2 linked regions of the Frondihabitans sp. PAMC 28766 genome follow. The protein of the gene in region 1 binds, or shares a complex with, the protein of each later gene. Links are inferred from orthologs where the notes say so. Each region holds a gene or a part of one and is shown in the gene's direction. Other genes may lie near its edges.

What was found.
Region 2: rpmI (region 1) and AX769_RS12625 share a complex: the UniProt entries of both Escherichia coli proteins name them as parts of the 50S ribosomal subunit. The link is inferred for Frondihabitans sp. PAMC 28766 from one-to-one orthologs.

The regions. Positions count from the first base shown.
Region 1 is NZ_CP014513.1:2,262,686-2,268,643, forward strand. Bases 2,336-5,016 are described here. They hold rpmI (50S ribosomal protein L35), read left to right. Parts: upstream 2,336-3,419; coding sequence 3,420-3,614; downstream 3,615-5,016. Other genes in these bases: AX769_RS10945 (DUF1844 domain-containing protein), read right to left, coding at 2,336-2,474; infC (translation initiation factor IF-3), read left to right, coding at 2,726-3,352; rplT (50S ribosomal protein L20), read left to right, coding at 3,642-4,031. In the rest of the region: imidazole glycerol phosphate synthase subunit HisH, read left to right, coding at 1-387; bifunctional 1-(5-phosphoribosyl)-5-((5-phosphoribosylamino)methylideneamino)imidazole-4-carboxamide isomerase/phosphoribosylanthranilate isomerase PriA, read left to right, coding at 422-1,168; AX769_RS10940 (SseB family protein), read left to right, coding at 1,168-1,992; more of AX769_RS10945, read right to left, coding at 2,106-2,335; AX769_RS10970 (hypothetical protein), read left to right, coding at 5,255-5,958.
Region 2 is NZ_CP014513.1:2,619,801-2,622,850, reverse strand. What follows is about bases 1-2,938. They hold AX769_RS12625 (type B 50S ribosomal protein L31), read left to right. Parts: upstream 1-1,309; coding sequence 1,310-1,567; downstream 1,568-2,938. Other genes in these bases: AX769_RS12620 (NtaA/DmoA family FMN-dependent monooxygenase), read right to left, coding at 1,672-2,938; AX769_RS12630 (ABC transporter ATP-binding protein), read left to right, coding at 280-1,062; glgA (glycogen synthase), read left to right, coding at 1-214. Also shown: more of AX769_RS12620, read right to left, coding at 2,939-3,030.

The DNA.
Region 1 (5,958 bases):
TGCGTCGGCATGCAGGTCATGTTCGATCGCGGTGTCGAACGCGGCGCCACGATGGAGGGGCTTGGCGAGTGGCCCGGCACCGTCGACGAGCTGAAGGCCGACGTGCTGCCGCACATGGGCTGGAACACCGTCGAGGCGCCTTCCGACAGCGTCCTGTTCGAAGGCGTTCGCGACGAGCGGTTCTACTTCGTGCACTCATACGCCGCGCAGGAGTGGACGCTCGAGGTCACGGGTCGGCACCGCCCGCCTCGAGTCACGTGGGCGAACCACGGCGGCCCGTTCGTCGCCGCCGTCGAGAACGGCCCCCTCTGGGCGACACAGTTCCACCCCGAGAAGTCCGGGCAGCCCGGCATCCGCCTGCTGACCAACTGGCTGCAGACGCTGTAGCCCGCTCTCCGCCCCATTGCAACGAGAAAGCCACATGAGCGACAACACCACTCTCCCCGCCCTCACCCTTCTGCCCGCGGTCGACGTCGCCGACGGCAAGGCCGTGCGCCTGACCCAGGGCGAGGCGGGCACCGAGTCCGACTACGGCGATCCTGTCGACGCCGCCCTCGACTGGCAGCACCAGGGCGCCGAGTGGCTGCACCTCGTCGACCTCGACGCCGCGTTCGGGCGGGGCAGCAATCGCGAGGTCATCCGGCGCGTCATCGACCAGGTCGACGGGCTGAAGATCGAGCTGTCGGGCGGCATCCGCGACGACGCCTCGCTCGGCGAGGCGCTCGGCGCCGGCGTCACCCGCATCAATCTCGGCACGGCCGCGCTCGAGAACCCCGAATGGGCCGCAGAGGTCATCTCGCAGCACGGCGAGGCGATCGCCGTCGGCCTCGACGTGCGCGGCACCACCCTCGCCGCTCGCGGCTGGACGAAGGAGGGCGGCGACCTCTGGGAGGTGCTCGCCCGCCTCGAGGAGGCCGGCTGCTCGCGCTACGTCGTCACCGACGTCACCAAAGACGGCACGCTCAAGGGCCCGAACATCGACCTGCTGCGACAGGTGATGGAGCGCACCGACCGACCCGTCGTCGCCTCCGGCGGCATCTCGAGCCTCGACGACCTCGTCGCGCTGCGCGAGCTGGTACCGCTCGGGCTCGAAGGGGCGATCGTCGGCAAGGCGCTCTACGCGGGCGCGTTCACGCTGCCCGAGGCGCTTGGCGTCGCCGGCCGCTGATGGCCGACCAGCACGCCCACGACGAGCATTCGCACGCCTCGGCGCACACACCGCCGCCGGGCGCTCCGGCGGTGGACAGCGCCGGCCGCCCCTGGGCCGGCCGCACCTTCCAGGCGCACGACACCGCCTACGCCGGCGACGACGGCTCGGCCGACGCAGGCCTCGTCTTTGCGCTGACCGCCTTCCACGACGCTCAGGTCGGGGCGGACGCCGTCGTCGACGCGCTCCGCGGCACCCGCCTCCTGATCCCGCTCATGGCCCACGCCGGCGACGAGGGTCTGAACGAGCACGGGGTGCGCGTCGACAAGACGCAGGAACTCGCGATCGTCACAGTCGCAGGTCCCGGAGGCCGCGCCGTGCTGCCCGCGTTCTCGTCCGTCGACACGCTGCGCGCCTGGGATCCTGCCGCCCGCCCGGTGCCCGCCGACGCGCGCCGCATCGCGATCGCCGCAGCTTCCGAGCAGACCGAGCTGCTGGTGCTCGACCCCGGGTCGCCGACCGAGTTCGGCCTCCGCCGACCGGCCCTCTGGGCATTGGCGCAGGATCACGACTGGGTCCCGTCGTACGCCGACGACGAGGTGGGCGCCGCCTTCCTCGCCGGCGCGCAGGACGAGCCGTCGGTCGCCTCGGTGGGCATCGCGGCCGGCTCCACGACGGCGCGCCTGGACGGGCCCGAGATCGTCGTGCAGCTCGCACTGCGCCCGGGGCTCGATCGCTCGGCCCTCACGGCCCTGCTCGAGCGCGTGCAGCAGCGCTGGGCCGCCAGCGAAGTCGTCGCCACGCGCGTCGACAGCATGACCGTCAAGGTCGTCGCGGCGACTTGAGGCGGGCTGGCCGCCTCGCTGGTTGACGGGCCCAGTGATAGTCGACGGGCCCGGTCGTAGTTGACGGGCCCGGTGTCAGTCGACGGGCCCGGTCTTGGTTGACGGGCCCGGTGTCAGTTGACCGGCCCGGTGTACTTCTCGCCCGGGCCCTGGCCGATGGCGTCGGGGATGGGGGAGGCCTCGCGGAAGGCGAGCTGCAAGCTGCGCAGCCCGTCGCGGAGCGCGCGAGCGTGCACGTCGCCGACCTCGGGGGCCGCAGCAGTGACCAGCCCTGCCAGGGCCGTGATCAGCTTGCGCGCCTCGTCGAGGTCGAGCTGGGTCTCGGGGGAGTCGGCGAGCCCGACCTTGACGGCGCTCGCGCTGAGGAGGTGCACCGCCACCGTGTTGATGACCTCGACAGCGGGCACGTCGGCGATGTCGCGCGACGCGCCGACCTCGTCGATCCCGTCGCCGGTGGTGTCGTAGGGGCTTGTCTCGCTCATCGTCGGGCTTTCTGCTAAGGTTCTCTATGGCTATGGGCGTCCGCGCCCATGCAAAGTGGAGTCTCTCCCACCCGCAACCTCAGGTTACCGGGTCGTTCACACCCCGTCAGCCGTGTCTCTCGCAGCCACGATCGACAGCATCAAGGGTGTCGTGCAACGCGTTTGCGCGTGAACTCCTCTTTCAGCCCGCCAGGCCACCCGCCTGGCGTTGACAACAACAGCGTTTGCTGTAAATCCAAGAGGAGCCCCGCATCAGCGATCCCCGTACCAACGACCGCATCCGTGTCCCTGAGGTCCGACTCGTCGGGCCCGCCGGCGAACAGGTGGGCGTCGTCCCCATCGCCATGGCCCTGCGTCTCGCGCAGGAGGCCGACCTGGATCTGGTCGAAGTTGCACCGAACTCGAAGCCGCCCGTCGCAAAGATCATGGACTACGGCAAGTTCAAGTACGAGGCTGCGCAAAAGGCCAAAGAGGCCCGGCGCAACCAGGCGAACACGATCCTCAAAGAGGTCCGTTTCCGCCTGAAGATCGACACCCACGACTACCAGACCAAGCTCAAGCGTGCTGAGGGCTTCCTCCAGTCGGGCGACAAGGTCAAGGCCATGATCCTGTTCCGAGGCCGCGAGCAGTCGCGCCCCGAGCAGGGCGTACGCCTCCTCCAGCGCTTCGCCGAAGACGTCGCCGAGTGGGGCACTGTCGAGAACAACCCCACGATCGACGGCCGCAACATGGTCATGGTCATCGGCCCGCTGAAGAACAAGGCCGAGGCGAAAGCCGAAACAGAAGCTCGCAAGGCGGCCAACAAGCCGCCGAAGCACCCCACGGCCTCGGAGGCCCCCGTCTCCGAGGCGCAGCCCACCGAGGCCGCGGCCGAATAACTCCGCCCGCGCCTTGCGCCCACGGGCCCCGCACTCCTGCGGCGGCCAGAAGAAGAAAGCACACACTATGCCCAAGATGAAGACCCACTCCGGCTCGAAGAAGCGGTTCAAGGTCACTGGCACCGGCAAGATCATGAAGCAGCAGGCCGGCATGCGCCACAACCTCGAGGTCAAGTCTTCCAAGCGCAAGGCACGCCTGAACACCGACCAGGTGCTGTCCAAGGCCGACAGCAAAGTCATCAAGAAGCTTCTCGGCCGCTGAGCCCTGACACCTTAAGGAACTAGAAAAATGGCAAGAGTCAAAAGGGCGGTCAACGCCGCCAAGAAGCGTCGTGTGATCCTCGAGCGTGCCGAGGGCTACCGCGGCCAGCGTTCGCGTCTGTACCGCAAGGCCAAAGAGCAGGGCATCCACTCTTTCGTCTATTCGTACCGTGACCGCCGCGCCAAGAAGGGCGAGTTCCGTCGCCTCTGGATCCAGCGCATCAACGCCGCCTCGCGTGCCAACGGCCTGACCTACAACCGGCTCATCCAGGGTCTCGCCCTGGCCGGCGTCGAGGTCGACCGCCGTCTGCTCGCCGACCTCGCGGTCAACGAGCCCGCCACCTTTGCCGGCCTCGTCGCCACTGCGAAGGCCGCCCTTCCCGCCGACACGTCGGCCCCGAAGGTCGAAGCTGCGTAGTTCTTCTGAGCGCTGACGGCATGATGGTCCTGTGCCCAGCAACCAGATGATCGACAACCCGCGCTCGCCTCGTGTGCGCGCGGTGGCCAAGCTGGCCAAGAGAGACGCCCGGTCGCAGACCGGGCTCTTTCTGTTGGAAGGCCCGCAGTCGGTCTCCGAGGCCCTCACTTTCCGGCCCGAACTGGTCGTCGAGCTCTTCGCTACGCCCACCGCCCTCGAGCGCTACACCGAGCTGGCCCAGGCGGCGGTCGACGCGGGCGTCGATATCGAGTTCGTCAGTGAAGACGTCCTTGCGGCGATGGCCGACACGGTCACGCCCCAGGGCCTCGTCGCGGTGTGCCGCCAGTTCCCGACGAGCGTGAAGGACATCTTCGGTTCCTCCGACGCGTCGGAGGGGGGCCTCGCCTGATCGCCATCCTCGAAGAGGTGCGCGACCCGGGCAACGCCGGCACCATCATCCGCGCGGCCGACGCCGCCGGCGCCGATGCCGTCGTCATGACCGGCCGCAGTGTCGACCTGTACAACCCCAAGGTGGTCCGGGCCACCACGGGCTCCCTCTTCCACGTGCCCGTAGCCGTGGGCATCGAACTCGCCACGGTGCTCCGCCGCTGCTCCGAGGCGGGGGTGCAGGTGCTCGCCGCCGACGTCAAGGGCGGCGACCTGCTCGACGCCCGCCGCGAGGGCATCCTGGCGGCCCCCACGGCCTGGCTCTTCGGCAACGAGGCCCGCGGCCTCACCGACGAGAACCTCGCCCTCGCCGACCGCGCCGTCGTCGTGCCCATCTACGGCCACGCCGAGAGCATGAACCTCGCCACCGCCGCCAGCGTCTGCCTCTACGAGTCGGCCTTCGCCCAGCGCCCCTGACCCGGCCCGCCCCCCGCCCGCCCCCGCCCCCGCCCCCCGGTGCTGAGAGTGCGCAACTCGCGGCTCACCTTCGGCGAATGCCGCAAAGTGTGCACTCTCGATCACGCGTCCTCTCCTCCACAGGGCCCCCACGGGAGCCAGTTCTCCACAGATAACGAATTCATCGCTCGGGGCGTTTGACCGAGCTGCATTCTCGACGCATGCCCGGTTCCAGGCCTCGAGAACTCCCCGACCCCTTGCGCCAGGCGCCTTTCGCCGTCTCTGCCGCTCTTCGGCTCGAGGTGTCCGGCTCGCGGCTTCGAGCGCAGGATCTCAACCGGCCCTTCTTCGGGGTGCGCTCGGTTCGAGATACGACCACCGTGGCCGACTTGGCCCGAGCGTTCGCGACGTGGATGAAACCCGACCAGTTCTTCAGCCACCAGACCGCAGTGGAGCTCTGGTCGTTGCCGCTGCCTCGACGCCTGGAGTCGACAGAGATTCACGTCACGACGCCGGGAAGACAGCGCTCGTCGCGAGGAGTGGGTGTGGTAGGGCACCGGACCCAGAGGCTGTCACACCTTCACCACGTTTGCGGCTTGCGAGTCACGGGCCCCGTCCGCACGTGGCTCGACCTTGCGTCGACCTTGACGCTCGACGAGTCGATAGTCCTCGGCGATGCAATCGTCTCGAATCGGCGAGACGACGGTCCGCTCGGCACCGTCGAAGAGCTCGCCGCGGCAGTGGCGAAGGCGCCTGGCGTTCGTGGACTGGCGCGTGCACGGGAGGCCCTCGCTCTCGTTCGTGTCGGATCTGCTTCTCCGGCAGAGACCCTGCTTCGATTGTCGATCCTGCGCCATGGTCTTCCGGAGCCCTCTCTCAATGAGAAGGTCTACTCAGCTACGGGTCTCTACCTCGGCCGAGGGGACTTCGTCTATTGGGATCACCGCATCGTCATCGAGTACGAGAGCGACCATCACCGCGTCGATGCCGAGCAGTGGCGACGAGACCTTCGTCGGCGCGAGGGATTCGAGGATGCGGGCTGGAGGATGGTCCGAGCGAGCGGCGACGACCTTCATCGCAGGGC
Region 2 (3,050 bases), 350 kb from region 1 along the record:
CCTGGTGCCCATCGAGCAGGCGACGGACGGCACCGGCACACCACTGGACCCCGACGGGTTCGTGCAGGATCTCGCCGCGGCACTGACGGAGACGGTGGCCGACCCCGGCCTCGCCGCTCTCATGGGTCGCGCCGGCCGCGCCCGCGCCGAGCTCGATTTCAGCTGGGCCGGCATCGCCGAGCGCACTCTCGAGGTGTACCGCTCGCTCGTCTGATCCTGCTTCTCCACAGGCCGCTGTCGTGCGGCGTGTGGGCGGGTCTCGTGGAATAGAGTTCAGACATGCCCACCGTTCTGCAGCTCACCGATGTGTCCGTCGTCCGGAATGGCTCGCGAATCGTGAACGACGTCTCGTGGACGGTCGACTCCGACGAGCGCTGGGTGGTGCTCGGGCCGAACGGCGCCGGCAAGACCACGGTGCTGCAGATGGCCGCCGCCCAGACCCACCCGTCCTCCGGCGGCGTGCAGATCCTGGGCGAAGACGTCGGCAGCGCCGACCTGTTCGAGCTGCGCCCGCGCCTCGGTTTCGCGTCGACGACGATCGCGCGCCGCATTCCGCCGAAAGAGAAGGTCGTCGATGTCGTGCTGACCGCCGCCTACTCGGTGACGGGCCGCTGGAACGAAGAGTACGAGGGCGTCGACGTGCGCCGCGCGCACCGCGTGCTCGACGAGTGGAAGCTCGACCACCTCTCTGAGCGCCCCTTCGGCGAGCTCAGCGACGGCGAGCAGAAGCGCGTGCAGATCGCCCGCGCCGTCATGACCGACCCCGAGCTACTGCTGCTCGACGAGCCCGCCGCGTCGCTCGATCTCGGCGCCCGCGAAGAGCTGCTGCAGATGCTCGGCGGCTACGCCTCGAGCGAAGGCGCACCGGCCATCGTGATGGTGACGCACCACGTCGAGGAGATCCCACGCGGGTTCACGCACGCCCTGCTGCTCGCCCACGGCGAGGTGCAGGCCGCTGGCCCCCTCGCCGACGTGCTGACCGCCGAGACCCTCGGCGAGACCTTCGGGCTGCGGCTCTCGGTCGCGTCGGCCGAGGGCCGCTACACGGCTCGCGCCGTCTGAGCAGTCGGGCGGCCGCTCCGCTGAGCGCAGGCGCCGTCTGACTCGCTGTCGTGCTTCGGCGCGAGATGGCCTCTCCGACAGGATCACGCGGCACCGAGCGTCGGACAGGCCATCTCGCGGAGCCGACAGGGCACGGCGCCGGATCGTGACGGGAGTCTTCCGGTCTGGTAATGTTGACGGCTGGCCCTCGGCCACCCCATAGTGCTGGCAAAAACCAGTGCGCCTCTACTTTTTTTAGGATGCTTCCATGAAGACCGACACTCACCCCGACTACAACCCGATCGTGTTCCGCGACCTCGCCTCGGGTGAGACGTTCCTCACGCGTTCGACCGCGACGAGCGACAAGACCATCGAGCTCGACGGCGTCACGTACCCCGTCATCGACGTCGAGATCTCGTCTGCTTCGCACCCGTTCTACACGGGCAAGCAGCGCATCCTCGACTCGGCCGGCCGCGTCGAGAAGTTCAACCAGCGCTTCAAGAACTTCGGCGGCAGCGCCAAGTAGTCGCACCTGCTTCGTCTGGGCGCCCGCCACCGTCTGGTGGCGGGCGCTTCTGCGTGCACGGCAGAGCCGACTCCGCTGCAGGGCCGAGAGCGCGCCAGAGCCGGCTAGTGGCGGTAGGCAGCCGCAGGATGCGACGCCGGCAGTCGCGACGACCCGCCCGTCAACCGCTCGCGCATCGTGCCGCCCCGCGGCGTCTCGGGCAGCAGACCCCGAGAGCGCAGGATCGGCATCACCTTGTCGATGAAGTCGGCGTACGTGTCCATCCCGCCGTACGTGTACTCGATCAGGAAGCCGTCGATGTCGGCCTCCTCGACGAAGCGCTGCATCTCGTCCGCGACCTGCTCGGGAGTGCCGGTGAGGCGCGGGCCACCGATCGACGTCGTGATCCTGTCGAGGATCTCGGCGACGGTCGGGCTCTCGTCGCCCTGCTGGAACATCGCGAGCATCGACTGGCCGACCTCGGTCGTGACTTCGGCGAGCGTCTGCTCGAGGCCGAACTTCATCAGGTCGACGCCGCTCCAGCCCATGAAGAGCGCCGCGGCGGCCTCGCGAGACGGTGTCGCGTCGAGGGAGGCGCGGGCAGCCAGGGCCTCCTCCTCGGTGTCGGCGACGACGATCGAGACAGCGTCCATCACGCGGATCGAGTCGGTCGCTCGGCCGTTGGCGACGGCGCGAGCGCGCAGGTCGGCGACCGTCGCCTTCGCTGCCGAGACGTCGCGATCCTGAATGAAGACGCACTCGGCGAAGCGGCCGGCGAAGGCGCGGCCGGCCGACGAGGTGCCGGCCTGCAGCAGCAGGGGAGTGCGCTGCACCGACGGTGTGGCCGGGTAGTAGCCGTCGAGCCGGAAGTACTCGCCGTCGTGCGTGATGCGGTGCACCTTCGACGGGTCGGCGAAAGTGCGCGTGGCCTTGTCGTAGACGATCGCGTCGTCCTCCCAGGCGCCCTCCCAGAGCGTGAACGAGAGCTCCAGGAACTCCGTCGCGCGGCGGTAACGCTCGTCGTGCGGAGTGACCTCGCGCTGGCCGAGCAGCTTGACGAGCCCGACCTGGTTGTCGCTCGTGACGACGTTCCAGGCGATGCGGCCTTTGGTCAGGTGGTCGAGCGTCGTGAAGGCTCGGGCGTTGAGGTACGGCTGCTGCGCCGTCGTCGAGGCGGTCACGACGAAGCCGAGCCGATCGACCGTGGCCGCGAGACCGGAGATGATCGTCATCGGGTCGTGCACGGGAAACTGCACGGCCTCGCGGATGACGACCTCGGGCACGTCGTCGCCCGACATCGGGTAGCCGATGGCCTCGGCGAAGAACAAGAAGTCGAAGCCGGCGGCGTCGAGCTGTCGCGCCATGTCCTGCCAGTACTCGAGACTCGCGAAGTCGCGGGTGTCACCGCGCTCGTGGTGCCACGCGTTGCTGATGAAGTTGGGCGTGAGCTCCTCGAAAGCGCCGAGGAAGATCTGCTTGGTCACGGTGTCGGGCCTCTCGTCGG